DNA from 3 places in the Streptomyces sp. NPDC107581 genome. Region 2 is predicted to be linked to each of the others. Evidence: riboswitches for the same ligand, from Rfam matches in the RefSeq annotation. Region 2 holds a riboswitch; each other region holds the start of a gene.

Region 1 (9,541 bases), on a different contig from region 2:
GTCCCGACGCTCCGCGGTGTTCCGCATGACCTGTTCGAGCAGGGTGCCCAGGACCCGGGTGGGCTCGTGCAGGCTCGCGCCGGGTTTGTCGACGGGTACGGCGATGCCGTCGAGGGCCGGCAGGGGCAGCTCGCGGACGAGGAGGCCGCCGTTGGCGTACGGGGTCGCGCCGAGCCGCTGCGTTCCCTCGGGGACGCAGGCCAGGACGTCCGGGCTCGGCCGTCCGTCGGTGCCGAACAGCTCCTCGGGCCGGTAGGAGCGCAGCCACTCCTCCAACTGCCGCAGATGCGCCGGATTTTCCCGGACTCCGGCCAGCGGCACCTGGTGGGCGCGCCAGGTGCCCGCGACCGGTACGCCGTCGACCTCGGCGGGGCCGGTCCAGCCCTTGGGTGTGCGCAGCACGATCACGGGCCAGTGCACGCGCCCTTCGGCACCCTCCTGGCGTGCACGGTGCTGCAGCCGGGCGATGCTGTCCAGTGCCTCGTCGAAGGCTGCGGCCAGGGCACGGTGCACCATGGCCGGGTCGTCGCCGCAGACGTGGAGCGGTTCGTGGCCGTAGCCGCGCAGCAGCGCGTCGAGTTCGGACTCGGGGAGCCGGGCCAGGACGGTCGGGTTGGCGATCTTGTAGCCGTTGAGGTGCAGGATCGGCAGCACGGCCCCGTCGTGCACCGGGTCGAGGAACTTGTTGGAGTGCCAGGAGGCGGCCAGCGGACCCGTCTCCGCCTCGCCGTCGCCGATGACACAGGCCACCAGGAGATCGGGGTGGTCGAGGGCGGCGCCGTAGGCATGCGCGAGCGAGTAGCCGAGTTCGCCGCCCTCGTGGATCGAGCCCGGGGTCTCGGGGGCCACGTGGCTGGGCACCCCGCCGGGGAAGGAGAACTGCCGGAACAGGCGCTCCATGCCGGGCGCGTCCCGTGACACGTCCGGGTAGGTCTCGCTGTAGCTCCCCTCCAGCCAGGAGTTGGCGAGCACCGACGGACCGCCGTGCCCGGGACCCCAGACGCACAACGCGTCGAGCCCGCGCGCCTTGATGACCCGGTTGAGGTGGGTGTACACGAGGTTCAGGCCGGGCGAGGTGCCCCAGTGGCCGAGCAGCCGGGGCTTGATGTGCGCGGGCTTCAGGGGCTCGCTCAGCAGCGGGTTGGCCATGAGGTAGATCTGGCCGGCCGCGAGGTAGTTGGCGGCGCGCCAGTGCGCGTCCAGGGTGCGCAGTTCCTCGTCGGTGAGCGCGGTGGCGTCCGGGTGGACCGGATGGACCGGGTGGGCCGGGTGGGCCGGGTGGGCCGGGTGGGACATGGGGACTCCGGAAGTCGTCGGCGATGGGTGGCAACGTCGTCGGTCGTTGGCAAGTTTGCGATGAATGTCGGGAAAGTTCCCTCATCGCGACCCCGGGCATGCCGCGTGGTTCGCCCCCGGCGGACACGGCCGGCCTGGCCGGAGTCCGAAGCGGCCTGGCGGGAGTCCGGAGCAGCCGGGCCGGAGTCCGCAGCGGCATTGCGGGAGTCCGGAGCGGGCCGAGTCAGCCGTGGGCGACCACCGCGACCGGGGCGTTGACGTGATGCAGTGCGGCGTGGGTGACATGGCCGATGTGGGCGCCGAGCGGGCTGGAGCGGACGCGCCGGCCGACGACGGCCAGGGACGCGTCACAGGAGGCGCTCACGAGGATCTGCGCCGCACTGCCGCACCGGCTCGCCTCGATCACGTCGACACCGGGGAACTTCTGCCGCCATCTGCGCAGCACCTCGCTCAGGACGGCGGCCTGTCTCCGTGCGAGCGAGCCGGCGAGTTCGGCGTCACCGGGGCAGCGGTGGAAGGAAGTGGTCGGCTCCGTCCAGCCGTGTACGACGCGCAGCGCCGCGCTGCGACGCTCAGCGGCGTCGAAGGCGAACTCCAGCAGCGTGTCGTCGGCATCGCCGGTGTCGAGGCCGAGGACGACGGGCCGGAAGGGCGTCGCGGCCGAGGGCACACCGGAACGATCCATCACGTGCTCGTCCGCGGCCTGCTCGTCCGCCCTGACCAGCACCACCGGTTGTCCGGCGTGGGCGACGACGGACAGGCCGACCGAGCCGACCACGAACCCGCCGATCCCGCCGAGGCACCGCGATCCGAGCACCAGCAGTTCGGCCGCGTTCGCCGCCCGGCACAGTACGTCGGCCGGATTCCCCGTGCGCTCCACGGTGACGACCTCGACACCGGGGTGGCGCAGCCGGATGCCTTCGGTGGACTCGCCCGGATCCGGGTCGGTCCAGTGCCGGAGGGTCTCCGGGCCCGGCAGCGGGGCCTGGGCCATCGGCCCGGGCACCGGCTCCCACACATGGACGATCTTCAGCGGCAGGCCCCGCAGCCGGGCCTCACGGGCCGCCCATTCGGCGGCGGCCCGGCTCTGGGACGAGCCGTCGAAGCCTACGGTGACGGTCCGGGTCATGGACTCCACCTCCCGGGTCGGGAACCCACTTCCAACGTGCTGGTCCGGCGCCGACGGGAGCAGGGGCCGTTCGTCCCCGTCCGGGACCGACCGACCCGGGTGTGCGCGGGCAGCGGCCCGCCCGCGATCATCGTCCGTGCGGACGCGCCCGGGCCCCGGGGCCGCGCGGTTCCTGGTCGGGAGAGCGTCGCGCGGGCAGCCCGCGTCCGACGGCTGGAGTTCGCTCTCGCGCGCCGCGACCATGGGGTGAGTAGGGCCGGTCGGCCCTAGTGCGCACGGCGCCGACGGGTGATGATCAGCGTCGTGGACAGCCCGGAGCCTGTCCCTGCCGGGAACGAGAGGTCGTCATGACCGCGACACGCATCTTCACGGAGCAGAACCCGATCCGCGTGTTCCTGCTGGACGACCACGAGGTCGTGCGCCGCGGACTGACCGACCTGCTGGACGCCGAACCGGACATCTCCGTGGTCGGCGAGGCGGGCACCGCCGAGCACGCTCTGGCCCGCGGCCCCGCGCTGCGCCCGGACGTCGCCGTCCTCGACGTCCGGCTGCCCGACGGGAACGGCATCTCGGTCTGCCGGGAACTGCGCAGCCGGATGCCGGATCTGGCATGTCTGATGCTGACCTCGTTCGACGACGAGGACGCTCTGCTGGACGCGATCATGGCCGGGGCGTCCGGGTACGTCCTGAAGCAGATCAAGGGGTCCGACCTGGTGTCGGCGGTCCGCACCGTCGCCTCGGGCCAGTCGATGCTGGACCCCGCGACGACGGCCCGCCTCATGCGGTCCCTGCGGGCCGACCCTGCCGCGGCGCCCTCACTACCGCCCGAACTGGCGGGCCTGTCACCGCGCGAACGGGACATCCTCGCCCTGATCGGCGACGGCCTGACCAATCGTGAGATCGGCAACAAGCTGTACCTGTCCGAGAAGACCGTCAAGAACCACATCTCACGGCTGCTGGCCAAGCTGGGGGTGCAGCGCCGGGTCCAGGCCGCGGTCCTCGCCTCCCACCTCGAACAGCACGCCTCCGAGGAGAGCCCCGCGCGCTGAGGGCTGCCGCGGAGGCCTGTACGGAGTCGTCGACCGGACCAAGGGAGGACATGCCGGGCGGGTGCGCATCCCCCGCTTGGTCTAGTCGGTGGACGCTGCGCATGTTCGACACTTCGGGAGGTACGAGAGTCGGCGCCGTTCGATTGCCAGTCGACTAGAAGATGTCGGCCGATCCGTCCTGCGTGAGTTTCTCGAGGATCGCGCGCATCCACGGGGCGCGAACGGCCGGTAGCCGGACCAAGGTGTGCTGGAACGTTCCCCGGTCGGCCCGGAACAGGTAGTTGGGGCGCGGCGGGAGCGGGTCGTCGCGGAGGACGTCTTGCGGTATGCCGCCCGACGCGGGAACCGGCAAGTACGGCTGGGGAGAGACCAGCCACAGCCACACCCCCAGCGGCAGGGGCACCGGGTATGCCGATGCAGCCGGGCCGGCGGGGGCCCAAGTCTGACCCGTCCGGGGATGGACCGGTACGAGGAGGATGCCAACGCCCGCGTCGGGGGAGGGTTCTCCTGGTCCAGCCAGGACGGCGCGCCGCGTCGGCAGGCCAGCGGGCAGCAGGGTGTCGAGCGCGCGTTGGAACACGTCCGCGGTGAGACCGTTGGGGACCTTTACCGGCTGTCCTTCGGAGGCCACCAGCAGGTGGGCGAGAGCCTGGCCGGCTGCCGCCTCCCATTGCGGACTCCACGACCAGTAGTGGCTCGGCCCAAACCGTCCTCCCCATGAGGCAATCGGCTCGAAGGGGGGCGTGCTCTCCCCCCTCTCTGCCAGCTCCGCCCAGGAGAACGGCGCAGCGTGGACACCGTCGACGAGTACGCGGCGCACGGCGTCCGAGCTGAGCCGCACTGCCTGCCAGAGCGAGCAATCGTCGACCCTGGTCGCCACGGGCAGGTCGCACGCTTCGCAGGCCATGTTGGGCCCGTCGGCCCCGTCGAGGCCACAGCAGGCACCGCCGCGCTTCTCGGGCATGAGCCGGGTTCCGCGGATATCGCCGGGCGCGATGACGATCGCCCCGGGCGTGCTGTCGGACAGGGCGTAGACCGGCGCGTAGATGCCGCGCGCCTCCGCCTCGCCCGGATCAATCTCGTCCCACATCCGCCACGGCCCTCTCCAGGGGTCCGGGTCCACTGCAAACGTCCCTGACTCCATGAGCACCGGAAGCTGGACCCCATTCCCGTACTTCTGACGGGCGTGGGCCGGAAGGGAGACCTGGGACAAGGGGACGGTCAGCCCGGCATCGCACCGCACACAAACGAAAACGAACAAAAGCCCCCTCCGTATGGGAAACAGCTGCATCGTCGCAGCTCGGCGGCAGCCCGCCAACGTGTTTTCTCATCCGTCATGGACGGTCAACTCAGCGTGGGCGAATGCCAGCCGCCGTCCCTGAGGAAGCCACGCGGCTTGGTCCGGAAAAGGGCGGCGGTGAGTGCGGCCCGCTTCAGGTGACGCCGTCTTCGCCGGCGCGGCCCCAGCCCGGGGACGGCGGCTGCGGCCAGGCCGGCCGACGCGGCAGAGTTGACGTCGGCCGGTCGGACACCAGCCCGGCGGCGGACGTCCGGCCGCTGAGCCAGCCGAGCAGTGCGTGGCCGGGGCCGGCGATCGCCGGACCGCCCGGGCAGACCTCCCAGGACCGTCCGAGATCGACCGCTTCGACCGAGGAAACGGCGAAGCCCTGGGCCTTGAGTGCGGCGAGCGTGTCATCGAGTGCCCAGCAGACGTACGCGGCCGGCCAGTCCGCGGTGCGATAGCCGAGGTCCAGGTCCAGGTGGTGCGTCTCCAGTTCACGCAGACACCGTCGCAGGGTGTACCAGGCGGGGTGCCGCCAGCCTGCCAGGGCGGTGACCATGCTCTCCCAGGCGGTCGCAGGCATGTCCCGGGCCTCCGACACGAACCGCGCCAGGCGGCAACGCACTTCGGCGACCAGGTCGGCGGCGGGCAGCCCGGCGGTCTCCTCGACCGCCCGGGCCAGGGCCGCCGCGTCCCTGCGCGGCCCCGGCTCGGCGCCCGTACGGGCCAGGCGCAGCAGCCACACGTAGGCGTCGGCGCTGTGGGCCACATGGGCCAGCACATGGCCCCGTGTCCAGTGCTCCAGCCGTGAGGGGGCTCGCAGTCCATCGTCGGTCCGGCCCGCTGCGGCCCGGGTGAGCCGGTTGCCCGAGCGGACGACGTCGTCGATCAGGTCATGGATGCCTGCCCTACTCATCGCGGCGGGACTGGTCATGCGCACTCCTGAGCCTCGCGGTGAATCGCCCAGGCGCGCGGCACGGACCCATGACGGCCGAGCCGCTCCCCGGTGGTGGTCCACCCTCGACGCCAGTCACGGCCCTCGGCCACCCTAAGAGATGGCAACCGCCGCCGACAGGCTGCAGGCTGCACCTCAAGGACCCCTTCGCTCACGGGCCTTGCTGCGCGGCGACTTCCACCCTCGCGACCGGGCCGGGGAAGGGCCCGTCCTGTCCGAACCGGATCCACCGACGCCGCGGCGGGTCCAAGAGCTCGCCGAGTCCGGTCCCCGGCATCCCGCCCGCCACCGCCGGCCGAGACAGGGCCGCCGCCGCAGGCGGTCGCGCCGAGGGCCAGGGCGGTGAACCGGCCCGCAGGCGGGGCGCGTTGAACGCCCGCAGCAGGGACATCATGCCTGTGCCGACCGGGATCTGCTGCGCCGTTCCCGGAAGCGCGTGGCGGGTTACGACGGCTTCACCGAGGACCGAGCCCCCGGCCGACGTCCGAGCCCCCGCGGACGGCCGTACCACCGTGGACGGCCGTACCACCGTGGACGGCCGCGCCACCATGGAACGCCGAGCCGCCATGGAACGCCGAGCCACCAGGGACGGCCGCGCAGCGATTGCGCAGGGGCTCGTACCAGACCTGCCGACCCTCCGGTCACCTCAGCCGCTGCGTCGCATCTCTCTTTCAAGGACGGTGCGGAAGGTGTGCGCAGGCCGACCGGTGAGGCGCTGGACGGTGTCGGTGATCCGGTCCTCGGCCCCTTCGGCGATGGCACGGTCCATGCCGGCCAGCATGGCGGCGAACTCGGGCGGCATCAGCGCCGTGAGGCGGTCGCGCATGCCCTCGAAGGACAGACCGCGGTGGACGACAGGCCGGCCGGTGACCTCCGTGACGATGGCGGCGATGTCGTCGTAACTGAGTGCCTCCGGTCCCGTGAGGACGAGATCGGTGTCGGGGGCGCAGTCATCGGTCAGGGCGTGGGCGGCGACGGCGGCGATGTCGTCGGCGTCGACGAAGCCGACCCGGCCGGTCCCGGTGGCGGTCCGGATGGTGCCGTCCTCGCGGATGTCCCGGGCGTGCGCGTGCTCGCCGGTGAAGTTCTGCATGAACCAGGAGGGGCGCAGCACCGCCCACTGGTCGAACAGACCTGGCAGGGCCTGGTGCACCTTGCCCACCGCCGGGCCGCCCGCGGGAACCGCCGAGGAGCTGAGGAGCACTGCGCGGTGCGCGCCTGCGGCGCGGGCCTGCCGGAGGAAGGGCAGCATGATCGGCGCCGGGTCGAAGTCGCCGAGGGGCGGGACGAGGTAGACGCGGTCGACCCCGTCGAGGGCGGCGGCGTGGGTGGCGGGGTCGTGCCAGTCGAAGCGCACCGCCTCCGCGCCGGGGACCGGGGTGGCGTGCCGGCCGGCGGCTCTGACGCGGTGGCCGGCCGCCGTCAGCCGCGCGGTGGTGCGGCTGCCGGTGGTGCCGGTGGCGCCGATGACCAGAGTGGTGCCGGTGCTGGTCATCGGCTGCTCCCGGCGAAGTCGGTGCCGGACTCGAGGACGGCGAGGGGATTCCAGTAGTCGCGGTAGGAGGTGATGTGCCCGTCGTGGACGGTCACGACGGCGATGTAGGTCATGTCGAAGGGGCTGTCGGTCTTCACCAGGCGGCCGACGCCGCGCATCTCGACCACGATGGTCTCCGGATCGGTGGTCCGGTGGATCCGCAGGTCGGGGAAGTCGTGCAGATCGATGTGGTCGGGGTAGGGGCGCATGTAAGCGGCGATGGCCTCCTTGCCCTCCAGGCGCCCGGGCCGGCCCTGGGGGGCGAAGGGGAACTCCATGACGCCGTCATCGGCCCACAGGGCGACCCACGCGGGAATGTTCTTGTCCAGGAGAAGTCGCAGGCTGTGGCGGTACAGATCCTCGGGGGAGGTCGGTGCGGACATGGGTGTCCTCCATCTCGTAATATCCGGACCAAGGGTCCGCTTTGACGATACGGACCCGGGGTCCGCTTTGCAAACGAAGGAACCACATGACCGAGCGCAAGCCCCGCAGGGACGCTGCCCGTAACCGGGAGGCCGTCCTCGCGGCCGCCGACGCCCTGTTCGCCCGCCGCGAGAGCCCCGACGACGTCACCATGGCCGATGTCGCGGCCGCGGCCGGCGTCGGCAAGGGAACGCTCTTCCGCGCCTTCGGCGATCGCGCCGGGCTGCTGCGTGCGCTGTACGAGGCGCGTCTCGAACCGATCAGAGAGGCCATCGCGGCCGGCCCCCCGCCCCTGGGGCCCGCCACCCCAGCGCATCAGCGCGTACCCGCTCTCCTCGACGCCGTCCTGTGCTTCAAGCTCGACAACCGCCGTCTCGCGCTCGCCCTGGAGGAGGGCGGGAGCAGCAGCCCTTACCAGGCGGAGCACTACGAGAGGTGGCACGAGCTGCTCCGAGCCGTGCTGGAGCAGCTCCCCGGCTCGGCCGACAGCGGCTTCACCGCCCATGCGCTGCTCGCCGCCACCCGGGCCGACCTCGTCGAGTACCTGGCGGAACGTGAGCGCGTGCCGCGCGAACGGATGCGGGCACAACTGGCGGACTTCACCAGGAGGGTTCTGGGCCCGCCCGCACCGCAGGAAGGGGTCGCCGAGGGCTGATCGGAGAGCGGGGACGAGCGCGCGCCCTGACCCGTCGCCGCCGGCCGGACCGCCGTACCCCTCCCCACGGGGGCCGCTCGGCTGCACACATCAGCGGCTTCCCGACCGCCCGCTGGACGGCCGACCTCGACCCTGGAGCCGGACTTCGGCCGCACCCTCGGCACGAACAGCGGCACGGTCTTCGGCATCGACGGCATGTCCACCGCGAACGGCGCCCTGGACGCGCCGTTCACGAACAACGGCACCGACCACCGCGCGCGGCGGTCCCCGTGCACGGATCGCCGCCCTTGCGCGAGGGGGTTCCGCCCTGCCGTCGGCCGGCGGAACCCCCTTCGAGCGGTCGGACGGTCAGGCGGTCTGCAGGGTCAGGCCGTAGCGGTCGAGGATCTCGTTGACCGGCTGGAACCAGGTCTCGCCGCCACCGGTGCAGTCGCCCCAGCCGCCGGAGGTGACACCTTGCGCCTGGTCGCCGCTGATGAAGGAGCCGCCGGAGTCGCCGGGTTCGGCACAGACGCTGGTCTTCGTCAGCTCGTACACCGCGCCCTGACTGTAGTTGACGGTCTCGTCGAGAGCCTCCACCGTGCCGCAGTGCCAGTGCGAGGTCGATCCCGACCGGCAGACGGAGGAGCCGGGGGGTGCGACGGCCGAGCCCCGCACCAGCTGGTCGGACACCGTGCCCCAGCCGAGCACGACCGGCACCGTCCACCAGCCGCTGCCCACGCTCACCCAGGCGTAGTCGTCGCCCGGGAACGAGGATCCCTGGAAATCGCCCACGTAGGAGCCGTCCCAGCCGTACACGGCGGCGTACGGCCCGCCGCAGTGCCCGGCGGTGACGAACCCGCCGTACACCGAGAAGCCGATGGAGCAGCGGACGTTGCCCGTGTAGTAGGGGTCGCCGCCGACCGTGCCCGCGGCGAGGGTGGCCGGCGCCTTCGCGACCGTCTCGACGGTGACCTGGCCCGCCCGGCGGGCAGCGGCCAGGAACCGCTGGACATCGTTGTCGCCGGCCTTGCCCCGGACCACGTCGACGACGATCGCGCCGACCGCCGGATCGACATGCCAGCTGCTCACGCCCGCGGGTGCGGAGAGCCGGTCGATGTGTGCCTTGGCCGCATCGAGCTCGCGGGCGCTGTGCCGGACGGTGCGGACCGTGGCACCGGCGGCCCGGAGCGCCTGGCGGGTGGCCGCGGAGGCGCCCGGGGTGACGGCCACGGTCAG
Region 2 (9,541 bases):
CGCCTGCTAGACGTACCCGCCGGGCCGATGGTTGCCTTTCCGGTCAGGCCGTGACGAAACGGTTAACTTCGTCACCGCACAGCCGGTCGGCGGGCACCCTGCGCCCGTGGGCCACCAGCAGCAGGTCCTGGGCGGAGCCGAGCGGCGGAGCGCCGGCGCCGAAGGACCCTGCGAGGGCGTGGGCGCACAGCCGTACCCCGTTGAGGCCGGTACGGAAAAGGCGCAAAGCACACGGCGAGGACCACGACCACGGCGAGCACACGGCGACTGCGGCGAGGACGGCGACCACGATGAGCACGGCGACCACGGCGACGACGACGGCACCGACACCGACACCGACACCGATGAGCACGGCCAGCACGACGTGGACGGCCGGCGTGCCGGCGACGCCTGGGGCGGCAGGTCCAGTTCCGCTCGAGTGGACCGGGCGGGGGGCTCTGCCGCGGTCCTACGCTGCGGCCCATGCACCGCACACTCGCCGAGGATCTCTCCCGGCTTCCCGAACTGCTCCAGTCGGCCCGCGACGTCGCCGCCCATGAGGTGGCGGGGCTGGACGGCCGCCCGGTCGCCGCGCCCGGAGGGGCGCCGGAACGCGCGCCCCTTCCGGAGGAGGGAACGGGCGGGCCGGGCGCCCTCGCTCGCTTCGCCGAGCGGTGGGCGCCGGGCTTCTCCGGTTCGGCCGGACCCCGCTACCTGGGCTTCGTCACCGGTGGCGCGACCCCGGCGGCGGTCGCCGGGGACTGGCTGACGGCCGCGTTCGACCAGAACGTCTCGGGGGCGGGCGGCTCGTGGGCGGCGGAGCTGGAACGCGAGACCGTGGCCTGGCTGCGCGAACTGTTCGGGCTGGGCGAGGCGCACAGCGGGGCGTTCGTGACCGGGGCGACCGCGTCCAACACGGTCGGTCTCGCGATCGGCCGCGAGTGGCTCGGGGAGCGGCTCGGTGTGGACGTCTCCCGGGCGGGGGCGGCGGCGCTCGGCCCGGTCGACGTGCTCTCCGGCAGCCCGCACTCCAGCGTGGCCAAGGCCCTGTCGGTGCTGGGCATCGGCCGGGACCGGCTCAGGCAGGTGCCGCTGGTGCCGGGCAACCGGGAGGCCGTGGACGTGGCGGCGCTGGATTCGGCACTGGCGCAACTCGGCGGGCGGCCCGCGATCGTCGTCGCGAACGCGGGCACGGTGAACACCGTCGACTTCGACGATCTGCGGGCGATCGCCGCGCTGAAGGAGCGCCACGACTTCTGGCTGCACGTGGACGCCGCGTTCGGCGGTTTCGCCGCCCTCTCCCCCGCGTACGCGGCACTGGTCGACGGCCTGGACACGGCCGACTCGGTCTGCGTGGACCTGCACAAGTGGCTCAACGTGCCCTACGACGCGGCTGTCCAGTTCACCCGCCGCCGTGACCTCCAGGTGGCGGTGTTCCACAACGCCTCCCCGTATCTGGGCCTGCCGACCGGGGAGCCCGACTTCCTGCACCTGACCCCGGAGAACTCCCGGCGGCTGCGCGCCCTGCCGGCCTGGTTCTCCCTGGTGGCGTACGGCCGGGCCGGGCACCGCGAGATCGTGGAGCGGAACGTGGCCCTCGCCCGCCGCCTCGGCGAGGGCATCGACGCCCTGGCGGGCCTGCGCCTGCTGGCCCCGGTACGGCTCAACGTCGTCTGCTTCACACTCACCGGGGATCCCTCACCGCAGCGGGTGGAGGCGCTGGCGCGGGCGGTCGCCGCCTCCGGTGAGGCGTATCTGACGCCGACGGTGTACGGCGGGGTGCCCGCGCTGCGGGCCGCGTTCAGCAACTGGCGGACGACCGGGGCCGACACCGAGCGGGTCCTCCAGGTGCTGGCGGCGGCCTCGGGCGGCTGACGGCTCAGGGGTGCCGAAGGGCCGTGCGGAACGCGGTGTGCACGGCGGTGAGTCCGCCGTCGACCGCCAAGGTGGTGCCGGTGATCCAGGCGGCGTCCCGGGAGGCGAGGAAGGCGACGGCGGCAGCGATGTCGCCGGGTTCGCCGACCCGGCCGAGCGGGTAGAGGGCACGGACGGCGTCGAGTTCGTCGTCGCGTCCTTCCCAGGCGGAGGTGCGCACCGTGCCCGGCACCACGAGGTTCACCCGGACACCGCGGGCGGCCGCGTGCCCGGCAAGGGTCCGGGTGAGCGAGCCGAGGCCCGCCTTGGCGGCGCTGTAGGCGTGGTTGCCGAAGTCCTGGACACCGTTGACGGAGCCGATGCTCACGATGGCTCCGCGTCCCGAGGCGGCCAGGTGGGGCAGGGCGGCGCGGCAGCAGCGGTAGGCGCCGGTGAGGGTGATGTCGAGGTCGCGGGCCCACGCCTCGTCGGGTTCGTCCTCGAAGAGCGGCACATCGGGGGTGCAGTGGGCGGCGCAGTTGACCAGCACGTCGAGCGAGCCGAAGGCGGCGACGGCACGGGCGACGGCCGCCTCGACCGAGGCCCGGTCCCCGACGTCGCACGCGAACGCCTCGGCGGTGCCGCCCTGTCGGCGCAGGGCGGTCGCCGTCCGCTCGGCCTCGGCCGCGTCCTGGTCGGTCACCAGGACCCGCCCGCCCTCCTCGGTGAGCCGCCGGGCGACGGCGGCGCCGATGCCGCGGGCCGCGCCCGTGACGAGAACTCCATGTCCTGCGAAGCGCTTGAGATCGGTCATGGGGTGACCGTAGGGCCGCGGGTGATCGTCAGGACAGGGGTCGTACGTCCGTGCCGGTGTTCCGGTCGTGCCCGGTCACCGGTAGCCGGTCACGTCCGCGGGCTTGCCGGCGTCCTGGACCTCGGCCAGGTAGCGCCAGGCGTCGGGCCGGCTGCCGTCGAGGTCGGTGAAGCCGTACTCCTGGGCGAGGCCGCCGCTGGAGAGGGACCGGCCGTTGAAGCGGGACACGTCGGGGTCGGCGGCGAGTGCGGCGACGGCGCGGCCGGCGAAGTGCGGGGTCTCGGAGATCGCGAAGTGCGGTTCGCGGCGCAGGGCTTCGCGCCAGTTGTCCTCGCGTACGCCGTAGGCGTCGAGCATGATCTCCGAGCGCAGCCAGCCGGGGGTGAGCGCGACGGCGGTGGCGCCGCGCGGGCCGAGTTCGTGCCCCAGGGCGAAGGCCATGCGCAGGACGGACGCCTTGGCGAGGTCGTAGAAGAAGTTCACCCGGTAGGTGCCGCGGTTGTAGTCCGCGGTGCCGTCGGTGACCTCCACCACCAGGCCGCCGGGCCTGCGCAGCAGGAGCGGCAGTGCGAAGTGGCTGGTGACGGCGTGCGTCTCGACGGCGAGACGGAGCAGCCGGAGCCCGTTGTCGAGGTCGTGCTCCCATACCGGCGTGTCCCACGCGAAGAGCTTCTCGCCGCCCCAGATGTCGTTCACGAGGACGTCCAGGCGGCCCTGTTCGTCCTCGATGCGGTCCACCAGGGCCCGTACCGCGGAGGTGTCCAGATGGTCGACGGGTACGGCGATGCCGTGTCCGCCGGCCCGGGTGACGAGGTCGGCGGTGTCCTCGATGGTCTCGGGGCGGTCGTACTCGGAGCGGCGGGCGCGGGTGGTGCGTCCGGTGACGTAGACGGTGGCGCCGGCCGCGCCGAGTTCGACGGCGATACCGCGTCCGGCGCCCCGGGTCGCCCCGGCGACCAGCGCTGCCCTGCCCTGCAACGGCCCTGCCATGTCCGGCCTCCCGTGGGGATACGACTCCGTCGTCATCCACTCTCATGGGAAAGCCGGACATCTCCTGTCGGTATTTCTCGATCTCCTATCGGTATTTCTCGGCATTTCTCAGCGGGCCGGCCCGACGGCTCTTCCCGGCGACGAGCCTGCCGGCCCTGCTCAGGGCCCGCGGTCAGTGCCCGCGTTTGATCCACTCCTCCAGGTGGGGTGCCTCGGCGCCGATGGTGGTGCTGTCTCCGTGGCCGGTGAGGACCTTGGTCTCCGGTGGGAGGGTGAGCAGCCGGCCGCGGATGGAGTCGATGATCGTCGGGAAGTGGGAGTAGGAGCGTCCGGTGGCTCCGGGGCCGCCCCGGAAGAGGGTGTCGCCGGTGAAGACGGTACCGAGTCCGGGTTCGTAGAGGCAGACGGCGCCGGGTGCGTGGCCGGGGGTGTGCAGCACGGTCAGGTCGGCTCCGGCGGTCTCCAGGACCTGGCCGTCGGTGAGATGGCGGTCGGGCTCGCGGTGCGGGTGGGTCTGCTTCCACAGCGGCAGGTCGTCGGGGTGCAGCCAGATGGTGGCGCCGGTCAGGTCCGCGAGGGCGGGTGCGGCGTCGATGTGGTCGTTGTGGGCGTGGGTGCACACGATGGCGGTCAGGCGGCGGTCGGCGACCGCGTCGGCGATCGCCTCGGCGTCGTGGGCGGCGTCGATGACGATCACTTCGCGTTCGTCGCCGACGATCCATACGTTGTTCTCGACGTCCCAGGTGCCGCCGTCGAGGGTGAACTGTCCGCTGGTGACGAGGCGTTCGATGCGGGTGGTCATCACAGCACCACCACCGAACGCAGGACGTCGCCCTGGTGCATCCGGTCGAACGCCTTCTCCACCTCGTCCAGTTCGATGGTCTCGGTGACGAACGCGTCCAGCGGCAGGCGGCCCTGGAGGTGCAGGTCGATCAGCAGGGGGAAGTCGCGGGAGGGCAGGCAGTCGCCGTACCAGCTGGACTTGAGGGCGCCACCGCGGCCGAAGACGTCCAGCAGCGGCAGTTCGAGTTTCATCTCGGGGGTGGGGACGCCGACGAGGACCACGGTGCCGGCCAGGTCGCGGGCGTAGAAGGCCTGCTGGTAGGTCTCGGGGCGGCCGACCGCCTCGATGACGACGTCGGCGCCGAAGCCTCCGGTCAGCTCGCGGATCGCCGTGACGGGGTCGGTCTTCGTGGAGTTGACGGTGTGGGTGGCGCCGAGAGTGCGGGCCATGTCCAGCTTGCGGTCGTCGATGTCCACGGCGATGATCTTCGCCGCGCCGGCCAGGTTCGATCCGGCGATGGCCGCGTCGCCGACGCCGCCGCAGCCGATGACGGCGACCGAGTCGCCGCGGCCGACGTTTCCGGTGTTGATCGCGGCGCCGATGCCGGCCATCACGCCGCAGCCGAGCAGTCCGGCCACGGCCGGGGAGACGGCCGGGTCGACCTTGGTGCACTGTCCGGCGGCGACGAGTGTCTTCTCGGCGAAGGCTCCGATGCCGAGGGCCGGGGAGAGTTCCCGGCCGGTGGCGGCGAGGGTCATCTTCTGCCGCGCGTTGTGGGTGTTGAAGCAGTACCAGGGCCGGCCGCGCAGACAGGCCCGGCAATTCCCGCACACGGCACGCCAGTTGAGGACGACGAAGTCACCGGGTGCCACGTCGGTGACGCCCTCGCCGACCGACTCCACGACGCCGGCGGCCTCATGGCCGAGCAGGAAGGGGAACTCGTCCGAGATTCCGCCCTGTTTGTAGTGCAGATCGGTGTGGCAGACGCCGCAGGCCTGGATGCGTACGACCGCTTCGCCGGGCCCCGGGTCCGGGACCACGATCGTCTCGACCCGTACGGGTTCGTCCTTCCCCGGTGCGATCACGCCGCGGACTTCCTGCGCCATGGCCTGGCCTCTTTTCCTCGATGTGCCTTCGCAGCCGACCCTACGCGTGACCGAACGGTAGTGGCATGGAGCGCGGCTGCGACAGTGGATCTTTCGGCCGAGGTCGCACCGTCGGCGCCGGATCGCCGCAGGACAGCGGTGAGGGCCGTTCCGGCGGGAACGGCCCTCGGATTCCGCGCGAGGATCAGGGCTCGACGGCGGGCAGCGGATCGGTCACGGTGTGGCGAGGTCGGTGACCTGGTCCAGTTCGTCCAGCCGGTTCAGCTCGTCGAGCTTGTCCAGCGCGCGCGTCTGCACCGCGACCCGCGGGACCCGGGACTTGCGCTGGGCGGCGATGCCGCCGGCCGTGTGCGGGTCCACCGTGGCCGACGGGCTGCTCTGCCCGGTGTGCGGCGCGCTCGCCTCGGCCGCGTTCGCCAGCGGCGCGGCGAGACCGGTGACCCCGACGGCCAGGCCGACGGCGGCGACGATACGTCGTGTTGAGATCATGCCTTCAGCAACGGCGCCGGGCTCGGGCCGGACACGGGGGCCCGGCGGCGCTCACCCGTCAGGCGGAGCGCGCCGGCCGCGCTTGCCGTGCCCGCCGGGGCGGAGGAGTCTCGAAGGTGGGGCCCGAACGGTCCGCTCCCCGCGGGACCGCGGGCGCCCGAAGGAGGTCACACCATGGGCACCGCGACGGCCTTCGACACCGAGACACTGCGCCGGGGCATAGAGGGGAGTACGGGAGAGGCCCTTCTGTCGCTCTACACGGATGACGCGGAGATCCGCATCATCGACCGCAACGCCCAGCCGAGCCACCCCACGGTGCTGCACGGCCGGGGCGAGATAGGCGAGATGCTGCAGGACGTCTACAGCCGCGACATGACACACAAGCTGGACCGGTGCGTCGTCCAGGGCGACCAGGCCGCCTACAGCGAGTCCTGCCAGTACGCGGACGGCACCCGTGTCCTCGCCGAGTCGATGCTCACGCTGCGTGATGGCAAGATCGCCGAACAGATCCTGATCCAGGCATGGGACGAGTAGGCAGGAAGGCGGCGAGGGTCCAGGTCAGCTCCCGGCTGACCTGGACCTTCTCGGCCCGGGCGGCACTGGGTCGCTCTCGCGCCCGGCGGCCGGGCCCGGTTTCCGCGGCAGGCCTTGAGGCGTCCCTCGTGCTCCTTCGCTCGGTGCTGCGAGCGGCGCGTCCCCGTCCGCGTCCTTCGCTGGCGCCGGCGCCGGCGCGTCGAACGCGGCGTGCCCGGCCGCGGTGAGGTGCCGTGCGGCGTGGTCGGCATGCGCTTCCGCGGGCGCTCCGGGCCGCGCCGGTTCCGCCGGTGGTCCGGGCCGTGCCGGTTCCGCCGGTGCTCCGGGCCACGCCGGTTCCGCCGGTGCTCCGGGCCGCCGGGGGCCGGGACGTCGGCGCCGCCCGCGCGCTCGGTTACGCTGTGGGCGGGCCGTGACTGGCGCTTGGGTGGAGTACCACCGGGGAGCGGCCCGTGGTCGATGCCGCGCGCCTGGGCGATGAAGGTCAACCAGCTCAGGAGCGCACATGACACAGGCCCGTCTCATGGACGGCACCGCCCTCGCCCGCCGCATCATCGAGGAGACCGCGCAGCGGGCCGCCGATCTGACCGTACGGACGGGCAGTTCGCCCTGTCTGGCCACGGTGCTGGTCGGCGAGGATCCGGCGTCCGCCACCTACGTTCGCATGAAGCAGAACCGCTGCCGCAAGGCCGGGATCGTCTCCCGTCACGTGGCGCTGCCCGCCGCCACGACCACCGCCGAACTCGTCCGTACCCTGCGGGAGTTGTCGGCCGATCCGGCCGTGCACGGCATCCTGCTCCAGCACCCGGCCGGCGATCACATCGACGAGCGGGCCGCGTTCGAGGCCATCGCGCCGGAGAAGGACGTCGACGGCGTCACCTTCGCCTCCTTCGCCACGATGAGCTTCGGCCTGCCGGGGTTCGTGTCCTGCACTCCCGGCGGCATACTCCGGCTGCTCGACGCCCACGGCGTCGACCCCGCCGGGAAGCGGGCCGTGGTGGTGGGCCGCAGTGCGATCCTCGGCAAGCCGGTGGGCATGCTGCTGCTCGCCCGGGACGCGACCGTGACGTACTGCCACTCCCGGACCCGGGATCTGTCCGCCGCGGTCCGGGAGGCCGACATCGTCGTCGCCGCCGTCGGACGGCCGCGGCTGATCCGGGGGCAGGACATCAGGCCGGGCGCGGTCGTCGTCGACGCGGGGTACAACCCGGGGAACGTCGGCGACGTCGACTTCGCATCGGCCGTGGAGCGGGCCTCGCTGATCACTCCGGTGCCGGGCGGTGTCGGCCCCATGACGATCGCCACGCTGCTGGAGCAGACCGTCGACGCCGCCGCCCGGCAGCTCGGGGTGTGATCAGCGCATCCAGGCGCTGTATCCCATGAGGTCCCCGGCCTTCACGCCGTACTCGGGGTCGCTTTCGGTGAAGGTGTCCTCCATACCGAGGACGGCGCCGGTGCGCGGCTCCAGGATCAGCATGTGCCGGATGCCGCGGGTGTCGTACACGTAGGCGTGGCCGGGGCGGCCGAGGCGGTCGGTCACCTCGCCGGCCGGCCGCACCCCCTCGGCCTGTGCGAACAGCCGGACGAGGGCCGCGGACTCGCGGGCGCCGAGGGTCCAGTGGTCGAGCAGTTCCCCTACGGCGTCGAAGAGTTCGGCGGTGCCGAGCGGGGCCGTGCCGCGGCCGGTCCCGGGGCGGGCGATTTCCGTGAGGTAGGCACGCAGGCTCGCCGCGGTGTGCGGCGGGGTTTCTTCGGGCGGGGCGTCGCTCCACATCGGCGGGTACGTGGTCCGGCTGATGACCTGGCCGTCCGCCACCTCGTGCGGGTCGTCGCCCTCGTCGGTGAGGACCGGGCGGCCCGGTCTGCGCGGGTCGGTCGCCACGACCAGTTCGGTGTGACTGGCGTCCGCCCGCCAGCGCACCACCCGCTCCTCGGGAAGCATCACGGGACGCCTGTCGTCGCTCAGGCTGAGGCTCCACGACTGCACGTGGGTGCCCTTGCGCAGGCCGGGAGAGCCCTCCGCCGCGGCCGCGTCGGCGAGGGCGACCATCTCCTTCAGGGGTACGGGCCTGGAGTGGACATGGAGGGTCAGCGGTCGCGGCGCGGCGACGGCCCGCGGGGTGTTCGGGCCGCCGAGCACGGCGTCGACGGCGATCACGAGGACGACGGCGGTGGCGGCGAGACCCCAGACCAGCCGGGCGCGCGGGGTGCGGCCGGGAAGCGCCGGGAGCGGCCGGAACCGGCGCCGTGGGCGGTCCCCTTCGTGCAGCAGCCGTTCCAGGTGCCGCTCGGCACGGTGGTCCAGCGGCTCGTCGCCGAAGCGGGAGCCGTCCGTCGGCACCGGGTTGGCCCGGCGCAGGAGTTCGAGTTCGTCAGCCATGTCGGTGGTCCTTGCAGAGACTCGCGCCGGCGGGGGCGGTCACCGGGGCGGAGTGCCTCTCGGGTGCGGCGGGGCGCATCCGGTCGATCTCGGCTCTGAGGCGGCTGCGGGCCCGGTGCAGGCGCATCGCCGCGGCCCGTGGGCCGCAGCCCACGGCGACCGCGATCTCGTCGGCGGCCAGTTCCTCCCATGCCGCCAGGCGCAGCACCTCCTGGTCCGCCGGGGAAAGCCGGGCCAGCGCCTCGTGCACCCAGGCGCCGGGGGCCTCCGTGTCGGGGCTGTTCACGATGTGCCGGCCGTGCGCCGCCTCGTCGTTGCCCATCCGGTCCACCAGCCGTCGCAGGCGTCCGTAGCCGCGTACCGCGTTCGCCAGGCAGTTGCGTGCCACGCCGTACAGCCAGGGCAGCGGCGACGCGGGCAGGTCGGCCCGGCGGCGCCAGGCCACGGTGAACACCTCCGCCACCACTTCCTCCACTTCGTCGGCCCGCCCCGGCAGTCGCCTGGCGACATAGCGGCTGACCGCCCAGTAGTGCTCGCGATAGGCAGCGGCGAAAATCTCGTCGTTGCTCATGTTCGGTTCGTGTCCGGCACCCCCCGGATCGTCACACCCT
Region 3 (9,541 bases), on a different contig from region 2:
TCGGACAGCGCGTGGACGGGGGCCCTGGAGGCGTTGTGCAGGGTGTTGCCGTGAACGGAGCTCCGGCTAGGCGGGGGTTTCGGGGGAGGGCGGTAGGGGGTCGGCCACAAAGGTCCCCAGTCCGACTTCGCCCCGCGTCCAGCCCTGCTCCCGTACATGCCGCATGGCCTTCGCGGCTGTCGCGTTCACCACGCCGAACTCCTGGGCGATTTCGAGCGTGGACGGCACGCGGCTTCCCGGCGGATACGTGCCGTTCTTGATGCGTCGGATGATCTCCGCGGCAATCTGACGCCAGAGGGGGCGCGTGCGGTCAAGCTCCATGAGCCTCAGCGTGGGTGACCATGGCATTCTGCGCATCCGTGGTTATCCGCGGTTATCCACGGTATGTTGGTTTCGCAAGCAGAACGGCCCCGACGGGAAGCGGCTACTTCCTCACCGGGGCCTCAGCCGACTGAATAGGAGTCGACCTGTGCGCAGCCTACTGGCCGCGATGCTGAGCCTTTTCCTGCCGCCGCGCGGAGCCCACCGCGCCGCCACGCCGCCGCCCCTCATTGCCCGCCAGTCCGCGTTCCGGCTCACCCCCGTGCGCAGGACGCGGCCGTACCCGACGGACGTCATCGCCGCCGACGCCCTACCGCTGGTCCGGCCCTACGTCGTCGTCTGGGAACGCGAGCGTGACGAACAAGCACGGCGCTACTACGCCCCGTGGGAGGCCGCCGTATGAGTACGTCACCCCTCCGCAGCCTCGGCGTCGACCCCGCTACCGGCAAGGAGGCGTTCGTGGTCGCGCGCCCCGGCGGGTTCCTGGAGGCGCTGGCCGACGCGCATGCCCTGGAGGCCGCCGCCGTCCTGGTGGCGGTCGTCGGCGCCGTACTGGAGGCGGGGGAGGCGTCGGACGCCGAACTCGCCGCCCTCGTACCGCCGTTGCATGCGGCGCTCGACGAATGTGTCGGCATGATGGCGGCAGGCTCGTAAGCGATGACGGAGCCGGGGGGTGATGGCGTTGTCCGGAGGCTTGGGGCCACCCGTGCGAACCCTCCCGTCTCGGCGGGCGGCAGCCTTGCGGCGGGGCTGCCTGCCCTCACCCGGCCGGCCGTCGGGCGCCGGACCGGAAGCGATCTTCCGCAGCGGCTGCGAGAAGCGGCTGCGAGAGCGGACCGTCCGCCTTCGTCGCTTGGACGACATCCTCGGCGGTGACACCTTCAGGGTCTGCATCGGCGAATGAGGTCGCGCAGACAGGGGTGTGCTCACGGGCGGCGGTTCGGACGTCCGTCCCAGCGGTGGGTCGTCCACGCCCTGCGGAGCAGGCTACGGACGGTGACGAGCGTATCGACGAGGCCGAAGAAGGCGTCGATGACGGCGGCGCGGCGCTCATAGCTTCAGGCGAGCCGGTGGAAGGCGTTCTGCCAGGCGTGGGTGCGCTCGATGTGCCATCGCCGGCTCGCCCTGATCGGCGCCTTCTCACCCCGACACCCGTGCGCTCGCGCCGGCCCCTATCAGACTGCGGGATGCGGAGGTTCCGCCACCCAAACGGAGATCAACCACTCGATCTCATTAATCGCCGCACGAAGGAGTGTCAGCCCCGGTGCCCAGTGCCACATAGCACGACATGAACGCATCGGCTGAACCGTTCTTCCGCACGATCATTCCCCCGCACATCCTCGACAGGCTCGCGGAGTCCGAGGATCCCCGGTACCACGAGCCCGCGCGCCGCACCCTCGAGCACGACGGTGCCCTCCGCACCCAGCGCCGGGTCGTCGCCGCCCGCGGCCTGGCTCCGACCACCCCTGCCGCCGCCTCGGACAGCCCGAACCGCACGATCTACGACGCCCATCACCTGACGACCCTGCCCGGCGGCAAGGTCCACACCGAGGGTGCCGCCCCCGGCAAGGACGCCGCGGTCAACCGCGCCTACAGCGCGCTCGGCGCCACCTTCGACTTCTACCTCAAGGCCTACGGACGCCGCTCCGTCGACGGCACCGGTCTGCCGCTGAACGCCACCGTGCACTACGGCATGGAGTACGACAACGCCTTCTGGAACGGCGACCAGATGATCTTCGGCGACGGGGACGGCATTGCCTTCCTCGACTTCACCATCTGCATCGAGGTCATCGGCCACGAACTGACCCACGGGGTCACCCAGTACACGGCCAACCTGGAGTACTACGGCCAGTCCGGCGCCCTCAACGAGTCGGTCTCGGACGTCTTCGGCTCGCTGATCAAGCAGTACTCCCTCGGCCAGACCACCGACCAGGCCGACTGGCTGATCGGCGCGGGCCTGCTCGGCCCCACCATCGACGGCATCGCCCTGCGCTCCATGAAGGCTCCCGGAACCGCCTACGACGACTTCCAACTGGGCAAGGACCCCCAGCCCGCCACCATGAACGACTTCGTCGAAACCCCGCGCGACAACGGCGGCGTCCACATCAACTCCGGCATCCCCAACCACGCCTTCTACCTCCTCGCCTCCGCCCTCGGCGGCTTTGCGTGGGAACGCGCGGGCAAGATCTGGTACGAGACGCTGACCGGCGGCAACCTGGCCTCCGACGCCGACTTCGCCACGTTCGCCCGGCAGACCGCGGCCACGGCCCGGAGCCTGTTCGGCGAGGGCGACGAGACCAAGGCGGTGCTCAAGGCCTGGGCCCAGGTGGGGGTCCCCATCTCGTAACCCGGCCCGTACCGGGCGACAATGGCGGCATGCGGATCGCCATCACCCGTACCGGCGGGTTCGCCGGTATCGAGCGTCGGGCCGAACTGGACACGTCCGGCCGGCCCGACGTCACGCACCTCGAGGCCCTGGCCCACCACGCCCTCGCCCCGGGCCACGACTCCCCCGCCCGCGGTGTCCCCGACGGCTTCCACTACGAGATCACGGTCGACGATCGCACGGTCCACCTCGCGGACCCGCACCTCACCGAGGACCAGCACGAGCTGATCAGCACGGTGCTCCGCGAAGGCGCGTGACCCTCTTCCGGTGCATGCGGAGCCGTTCCCTGCACCACCCGTCCCTCCACCATGGCGAACCGACCCGCTCCGGGACCAATTCGCGGCACTCCTGCCCAAGCGGCCTGCGGTCGATCCGGCCCACCCGCTGGGGTGCCACCGCAGCCGCCCGCGACGGGGAGGGCGAACTCGGCACCGTCGGGGCCGGCCGTGATGCCGTAGGGCCCGGCCTCCTTGTCCGCCACGCGGATCTCCGTGGCGGCCGGGGCATCGGAACGGGGCACGGCAACTCCTCGCGGGACAGGCATCGATCAGCTACCGCACCCTGCCCAAGAGGAGACGTTTTCGCGCAGGGTGGCCGGGGGCGACGGGGCGAGCCCTGCGCCGCCGGGGTCGTGCGTCGTCGCGGCGCCCTCAGCCTTCTTCCGTCGCCGGTGTTTCCTCCGTGGCCGGCGCCTCCCCGAACCGTGCCAGCGCCAGTGCCCCCACCACCGCCACCGCGAACCCCAGTACCGCCAGCCAGGCCAGGCCCTCGCGGGTGCGGTCGCCGAGCCAGATCACCCCGACCGCGGCCGGGCCGATCGTCTCGCCGAGCACCAGGCCGGCCGTCGCCGTCGTCACCGAGCCGCGCTGCAGGGCGGAGGTCAGCAGGATGAAGGCGGCGCCGCCGCCGATCAGGAGGGCGTAGGCCGCCGGGTTGGTGAACAGATCGGCCGGCCGCAGCGAGTCGATCAGGCGGACCGACACCTCCACCACCCCGAACCCGAAACCGGCCCCGAGCCCCAGCACCAGTGCCCGCATGCGGCCGGACAGCCGCCCGCCCAGCGGGGCGAGCGCCAGCATGCAGAGCGCCGTCGCGAGCATCGCCCACTTCAGGGCGTCCGAACCGTCCTGGTTCCCCTCCGGGCCGGACGCCAGCGCCAGCATCGCGAGACCGGCGCACACCACGCCGACCGCGCCCCACTCCGTGCCCGTCAGCCGCACCCGCAGCAGGCGCGCCGCGACCACCGCCGTCACCGCCAGACTCGACGCCAGGGCCGCGCCGACCGCGTAGATCGGGATCGAGCGCAGCGCCGCGATCTGGAACAGGAAGCCGAGTCCGTCCAGTGCCAGTCCCGCCAGATAACGCCACTGCCTGAGCGCCCGCAGCAGCAGCGCGGCCTCGCCGCCTCCGCCCGTACCGGCTTCCCGCGCGGCGACCGCCTGCAACACCGTCGCCGTACCGAAGCAGACCGCCGCGGCCAGGGCACACACCATTCCAAAGAGCACGAAGTGACTCTAGGGTAGGCGCGATCCGGCCACCCCCCTCGGTGCCCGTTCCCGCCGGTCTCTAGGCTGGCGGCCGAAAACGGGCCCGACCGACGGGCGTTCAACGGGCAGCCAACGGGGGAGACACCAGCATGGACACCGCACGCCGACGACTTCGCTCCGGAACCGTCCTCCTGGGCGGGATGGGCCTGCTGGCCACCGCCCTGACCGCCTGCTCGTCCTCCGCCCCGGACAAGCGCTGCGTCGACCGCAACAGCTACCAGCTCGCCAAGGGCTACAAGGTCGTCTCCGACAAGAACTGCGGGACGACGAAGGCCTCCGTGAACGGCGCCTGGTACTACGGCGGCAAGAAGAAGGGCTCCTGGGTCGACAGCGGCTCCTTCACCAGGCCGAGCAAGGGATCCGGCTCCGGTTCCGGCTACTCGTCGAGCGGCGGCGGCCACCACAGCGGGGTCCACCGCGGCGGCTTCGGCGGCGGCCACGGCAGCTCCGGCGGCTGAACCCAAGGAGCCGATCATGGAACGCCGTACGACCACTCCGCGCCCCGGCTGGCAGCAGACCGTCGAGGCACAGGGGCTCGTCTACCCCCTGACCCGCCACCCCGACGGCGAACTGCGCCCCTACTGGGACGAGAGCGCCTACTACGCCTTCAGCCTCGACGAGATCGAGAGGCTGGAAGAGACCGTCGAGGAACTGCACCGGATGTGCCTGGCGGCCGCCGGGCACATCGTGGCGGAGAACCGCCTCGCCGACCTCGGCATCACCGACCCGCGCATCGCCGGGGCCGTCACCGAGGCCTGGCACCGCCGCGCCGAACTGCCGGCCGTCTACGGCCGGTTCGACCTGCGCTACGACGGCACGGGCCCGGCCAAGCTGCTGGAGTACAACGCGGACACCCCGACCTCCCTGGTCGAGGCCGCCTCCCCCCAGTGGTTCTGGATGGAGGAGCGCTTCCCCGGCGCCGACCAGTGGAACTCCCTGCACGAACGCCTCGTGGACGCCTGGCGGGTACAGGCGAAGCTGCTCCCGCCGGGCAGCCCCCTGCACTTCGCGCACTCCAGCGCCGACGAACTCGGCGAGGACCTGATGACGGTCGCCTATCTGAAGGAGACCGCCGAGCAGGCCGGCCTCGACACGGACTGGATCTCCATGGAGGAGATCGGCTGGGACACCCTCTCCGGCCGGTTCGTCGACAACCGGCTCCGGTTCATCCGCAGCATCTTCAAGCTCTACCCCTGGGAGTGGCTCACCTCCGACCTCTTCGCCGGACACGTCCTCGACACCCTCGACAACGGCGGCGGCACCGGCAGCACCCTGTGGATCGAACCGGCCTGGAAGATGCTCCTGAGCAACAAGGCCCTCCTCGCGATCCTCTGGGAGCTGTACCCCGGCCACCCCAACCTGCTCCCCGCCTACCTGGACGGCCCGCGCGAGCTGGCCGAGGCGGGCGGCTACGTCGCCAAGCCCCTGCTGGGCCGCGAGGGCGCGGGCGTGACCGTCCACGAGCCCGGCGCGCCCGCGGTCCTGCGGGACGAGCCCTGCTGCTACCAGCAGCTCGCCCCGCTGCCCGCCTTCGACGGCAACCACGTCGTCCTCGGCGCCTGGGTCGTCCAGGACGAGCCCGCCGGCCTCGGCATCCGCGAGTCCTCCGGCCTGATCACCGACGAGTACGCCCGCTTCCTGCCGCACGTGATCCTCTAGCCGGCCAGGCCTTCAGGCCCTGGGGGAACCTTTCGGGCGTTCAGGAAACCCCTCGGGCCCAGAAACCCCCCAGGCCCCAGGAACCCCTCAGGCCCCAGAAACCCCCCAGGCCCCAGGAACCCCTCAGGCCTCCAGGACCGCGCTCAGCTGGGCGAGCCCCCAGTCCAGATCCTCCTCGGAGACGACCAGCGGCGGAGCGATCCGGATGGTGAACCCGTGGGTGTCCTTGACCAGCACACCCCGGTCCATCAGCCGCTCCGACACCTCCCGCCCGGTGCCGACCCGCGGGGCGATGTCCACCCCGGCCCACAGCCCGCGCCCGCGCACCGCCGTCACCCGGCCCGTGCCGAGCAGCGCGCGCAGCCCGTCGTGGAGCCGTGCCCCCAGCTCCGTCGCCCGCGCCTGGAACTCGCCCGAGCGCAGCATCGCGATCACCTCCAGCGCCACCGCGCAGGCCAGCGGGTTCCCGCCGAACGTCGAGCCGTGCTCGCCCGGCCGGAACACCCCGAGCACGTCCGCGCTCGACACCACCGCCGACACCGGCACGATCCCGCCGCCCAGCGCCTTCCCCAGCACATACACGTCCGGGACGACCCCCTCGTGCTCGCAGGCGAAGGTCCGCCCGGTCCGGCCGAGACCCGACTGGATCTCGTCGGCGACGAAGAGCACGTTCCGCTCACGGGTCAGCTCCCGCACCCCCGGCAGATAGCCGGCCGGCGGCACGATCACCCCCGACTCGCCCTGGATCGGCTCCAGCAGCACGGCGACGGTGTTCTCGGTGAGCGCCGACCGCATCGCCGTGAGATCCCCGTACGGCACGATCTCGAACCCCGGCGTGTAGGGCCCGAAGTCCGCCCGTGCCTCCGGATCGGTGGAGAAGCTGATCACGGTCGTCGTACGCCCGTGGAAGTTGCCGCCCGCGACCACGATCTTCGCCATCTCGGAGGGCACCCCCTTCACCCGGTACCCCCACTTCCGGGCCGTCTTCACCGCGCTCTCCACCGCCTCGACGCCCGTGTTCATCGGCAGCACCATCTCCATGCCGCACAGCTCGGCCAGCTCGGTGCAGAACGCGGCGAACCGGTCGTGGTGGAAGGCGCGGGACGTCAGCGTCACCCGCTCCAGCTGCCGCCTGGCCGCCTCCACCAGCCGCCGGTTGCCGTGGCCGAAGTTGAGCGCCGAGTATCCGGCCAGCAGATCCAGATAGCGCCGTCCCTCCACATCCGTCATCCAGGCGCCCTCCGCCGTGGCCACGACCACGGGCAGTGGATGGTAGGTGGGCGCACTGTGCGCGTCTGCGGCGGCGATGAGGTCTTCAGCAGTGGTCACGGCCTCTCCCGGATAGGACGGTGGCCCCCTTCCTATCTCCGCTCGCATGGTGGACGCGGGATCTCGCCCCCGTGGCGCGCCCGGTAGGCTGATCAGCGGGCCGTGACTGGCGCGCTGGGATGGGACGGACCATCGGGGAGCGGCCCGAGCGGGAACTGTGCCGTGCGCCTGGGCCGAACCGAACATGCCGAACGCCACGTCCGGAGGTCCCGATGCCTGAGAATGCCCCCCATTCCGCGTCTCTTTCCGCCGAGTCCACCGCCTTCCGCGCCGCCCTCGACGTGATCCGCGCCGTCGAACCGGGCGTCGCCGACGCCATCGGCCAGGAGGTGGCCGACCAGCGCGAGATGCTCAAGCTGATCGCCTCGGAGAACTACGCCTCCCCGGCCACGCTGCTCGCCATGGGCAACTGGTTCAGCGACAAGTACGCCGAGGGCACCATCGGCCGCCGCTTCTACGCCGGCTGCCGCAACGTCGACACGGTGGAGTCCCTGGCCGCCGAGCACGCCAAGGCGCTGTTCGGCGCCCGGCACGCCTACGTCCAGCCGCACTCCGGCATCGACGCCAACCTCGTCGCCTTCTGGGCCGTCCTCGCGGACCGGGTGGAGGTCCCCTTCCTGGAGAAGACCGGCGTCCGCCAGGTCAACGAGCTCTCCGAGGCCGACTGGGCCGAGCTGCGCCAGGCCTTCGGCAACCAGCGCATGCTCGGCATGTCCCTGGACGCCGGCGGCCACCTCACCCACGGCTTCCGCCCGAACATCTCCGGCAAGATGTTCGACCAGCGCTCCTACGGCACCGACCCGGCCACCGGCCTGATCGACTACGAGGCCCTGCGCGCCCAGGCCCGCGAGTTCAAGCCCCTGATCATCGTCGCGGGCTACTCCGCCTACCCCCGCCTGGTGAACTTCCGGATCATGAGGGAGATCGCCGACGAGGTCGGGGCGACCCTCATGGTCGACATGGCCCACTTCGCGGGCCTGGTCGCCGGCAAGGTCCTGACCGGCGACTTCGACCCGGTCCCGCACGCCCAGATCGTCACCACCACGACCCACAAGTCCCTGCGCGGCCCGCGCGGCGGCATGGTCCTGTGCGACGACTCCCTCAAGGACCAGGTCGACCGCGGCTGCCCGATGGTCCTCGGCGGCCCGCTCCCGCACGTGATGGCCGCCAAGGCGGTCGCCCTCGCCGAGGCACGCCGGCCGTCCTTCCAGGACTACGCCCAGCGCATCGTCGACAACTCCCGCGCACTGGCGGAGGGGCTGATGCGCCGGGGCGCGACCCTGGTCACCGGCGGCACCGACAACCACCTCAACCTGATCGACGTGGCCACCTCCTACGGCCTCACCGGCCGCCAGGCCGAAGCGGCCCTCCTCGAATCGGGCATCGTCACCAACCGCAACGCCATCCCGGCGGACCCGAACGGCGCCTGGTACACCTCCGGCATCCGCATCGGCACCCCGGCGCTCACCACCCGGGGCCTGGGCACGGCGGAGATGGACGAGGTGGCGGGCCTGATCGACCGCGTCCTCACCACCACCGAGCCGGGCACCACCAAGTCGGGCGCCCCGTCCAAGGCGGCCCACGTCCTGGACGCGAAGGTGGCGCAGGAGATCTCCCAGCGGGCGACGGACCTGGTGGCGGGCTTCCCGCTGTACCCCGAGGTCGACCTGGGCTGACCCGCCCGCCCTTCACGAGGCCCGCACGGGGCTCCTCGCGCGGCGGCCCGGCACTGCGCCGGGCCGCCGCGCGGCGCATCGGGAAGCCGCCGCCGGCCGCCACGCCCGCAGGAGTCCTGGTCCGGGCCCGGCCGGCGCCGATCGCACCCGGCTTGATCATCCACCGGACGATCAAGCGGAACGAGCCGGAATCCCCCGGTGTCCTCAGGGGGAGCGCGCAGCTGAGAGAATGGTGAACATGGCCACTGACCGACCCCGCGTGCTCTCCGGAATCCAGCCCACCGCAGGCTCGTTCCACCTCGGCAACTACCTCGGCGCCGTCCGCCAGTGGGTGGCCCTGCAGGAGTCCCACGACGCGTTCTACATGGTCGTCGACCTGCACGCGATCACGGTCCCGCAGGACCCCGCGGAGCTGCGTGCCAACACCCGGCTGGCCGCCGCGCAGCTGCTGGCCGCGGGCCTGGACCCGGACCGGTGCACGCTCTTCGTGCAGAGCCATGTGCCCGAGCACGCCCAGCTCGCCTGGATCATGAACTGCCTCACCGGCTTCGGCGAGGCCTCCCGCATGACCCAGTTCAAGGACAAGTCCGCCAAGCAGGGCGCCGACCGCGCGTCCGTCGGCC

The links. Region 2 has a riboswitch for ZMP and ZTP ahead of ACZ7P3_RS15495 (bifunctional 5,10-methylenetetrahydrofolate dehydrogenase/5,10-methenyltetrahydrofolate cyclohydrolase). Riboswitches for the same ligand answer to the same signal wherever they lie in the genome.
Region 1: it holds a riboswitch for ZMP and ZTP, as region 2 does, so the genes downstream of both, ACZ7P3_RS10490 (maleylpyruvate isomerase family mycothiol-dependent enzyme) here and ACZ7P3_RS15495 (bifunctional 5,10-methylenetetrahydrofolate dehydrogenase/5,10-methenyltetrahydrofolate cyclohydrolase) in region 2, are expected to answer to the same signal.
Region 3: it holds a riboswitch for ZMP and ZTP, as region 2 does, so the genes downstream of both, ACZ7P3_RS19210 (glycine hydroxymethyltransferase) here and ACZ7P3_RS15495 (bifunctional 5,10-methylenetetrahydrofolate dehydrogenase/5,10-methenyltetrahydrofolate cyclohydrolase) in region 2, are expected to answer to the same signal.

The regions. Positions count from the first base shown of each region.
Region 1 covers NZ_JBVKBH010000004.1:109,823-119,363, forward strand. Annotated here, with positions in the region: gene ACZ7P3_RS10470 (phosphoketolase family protein) at 1-1,296, opposite strand, end outside; gene ACZ7P3_RS10475 (universal stress protein) at 1,520-2,425, opposite strand; gene ACZ7P3_RS10480 (response regulator) at 2,773-3,474, shown strand; gene ACZ7P3_RS10485 (hypothetical protein) at 3,629-4,735, opposite strand; gene ACZ7P3_RS10490 (maleylpyruvate isomerase family mycothiol-dependent enzyme) at 4,908-5,690, opposite strand; ZMP/ZTP riboswitch at 5,711-5,802, opposite strand; gene ACZ7P3_RS10495 (NAD(P)H-binding protein) at 6,358-7,206, opposite strand; gene ACZ7P3_RS10500 (nuclear transport factor 2 family protein) at 7,203-7,628, opposite strand; gene ACZ7P3_RS10505 (TetR/AcrR family transcriptional regulator) at 7,715-8,323, shown strand; gene ACZ7P3_RS10510 (S1 family peptidase) at 8,672-9,541, opposite strand, start outside.
Region 2 covers NZ_JBVKBH010000005.1:485,440-494,980, forward strand. Annotated here, with positions in the region: gene ACZ7P3_RS15455 (hypothetical protein) at 44-361, opposite strand; gene ACZ7P3_RS15460 (pyridoxal phosphate-dependent decarboxylase family protein) at 463-1,854, shown strand; gene ACZ7P3_RS15465 (SDR family NAD(P)-dependent oxidoreductase) at 1,859-2,647, opposite strand; gene ACZ7P3_RS15470 (SDR family oxidoreductase) at 2,723-3,637, opposite strand; gene ACZ7P3_RS15475 (MBL fold metallo-hydrolase) at 3,810-4,439, opposite strand; gene ACZ7P3_RS15480 (S-(hydroxymethyl)mycothiol dehydrogenase) at 4,439-5,527, opposite strand; gene ACZ7P3_RS15485 (hypothetical protein) at 5,741-6,016, opposite strand; gene ACZ7P3_RS15490 (nuclear transport factor 2 family protein) at 6,191-6,550, shown strand; ZMP/ZTP riboswitch at 6,953-7,033, shown strand; gene ACZ7P3_RS15495 (bifunctional 5,10-methylenetetrahydrofolate dehydrogenase/5,10-methenyltetrahydrofolate cyclohydrolase) at 7,056-7,904, shown strand; gene ACZ7P3_RS15500 (CU044_5270 family protein) at 7,905-8,930, opposite strand; gene ACZ7P3_RS15505 (RNA polymerase sigma factor) at 8,923-9,501, opposite strand.
Region 3 covers NZ_JBVKBH010000007.1:75,722-85,262, reverse strand. Annotated here, with positions in the region: gene pdxR (MocR-like pyridoxine biosynthesis transcription factor PdxR) at 1-54, shown strand, start outside; gene ACZ7P3_RS19260 (GntR family transcriptional regulator) at 67-321, opposite strand; gene ACZ7P3_RS19255 (hypothetical protein) at 470-724, shown strand; gene ACZ7P3_RS19250 (hypothetical protein) at 721-975, shown strand; partial or broken gene ACZ7P3_RS19245 (IS5/IS1182 family transposase) at 1,248-1,513, opposite strand; gene ACZ7P3_RS19240 (M4 family metallopeptidase) at 1,610-2,668, shown strand; gene ACZ7P3_RS19235 (protealysin inhibitor emfourin) at 2,698-2,964, shown strand; gene ACZ7P3_RS19230 (DMT family transporter) at 3,358-4,200, opposite strand; gene ACZ7P3_RS19225 (hypothetical protein) at 4,344-4,712, shown strand; gene ACZ7P3_RS19220 (glutathionylspermidine synthase family protein) at 4,729-5,913, shown strand; gene rocD (ornithine--oxo-acid transaminase) at 6,037-7,290, opposite strand; ZMP/ZTP riboswitch at 7,335-7,423, shown strand; gene ACZ7P3_RS19210 (glycine hydroxymethyltransferase) at 7,455-8,918, shown strand; gene trpS (tryptophan--tRNA ligase) at 9,157-9,541, shown strand, end outside.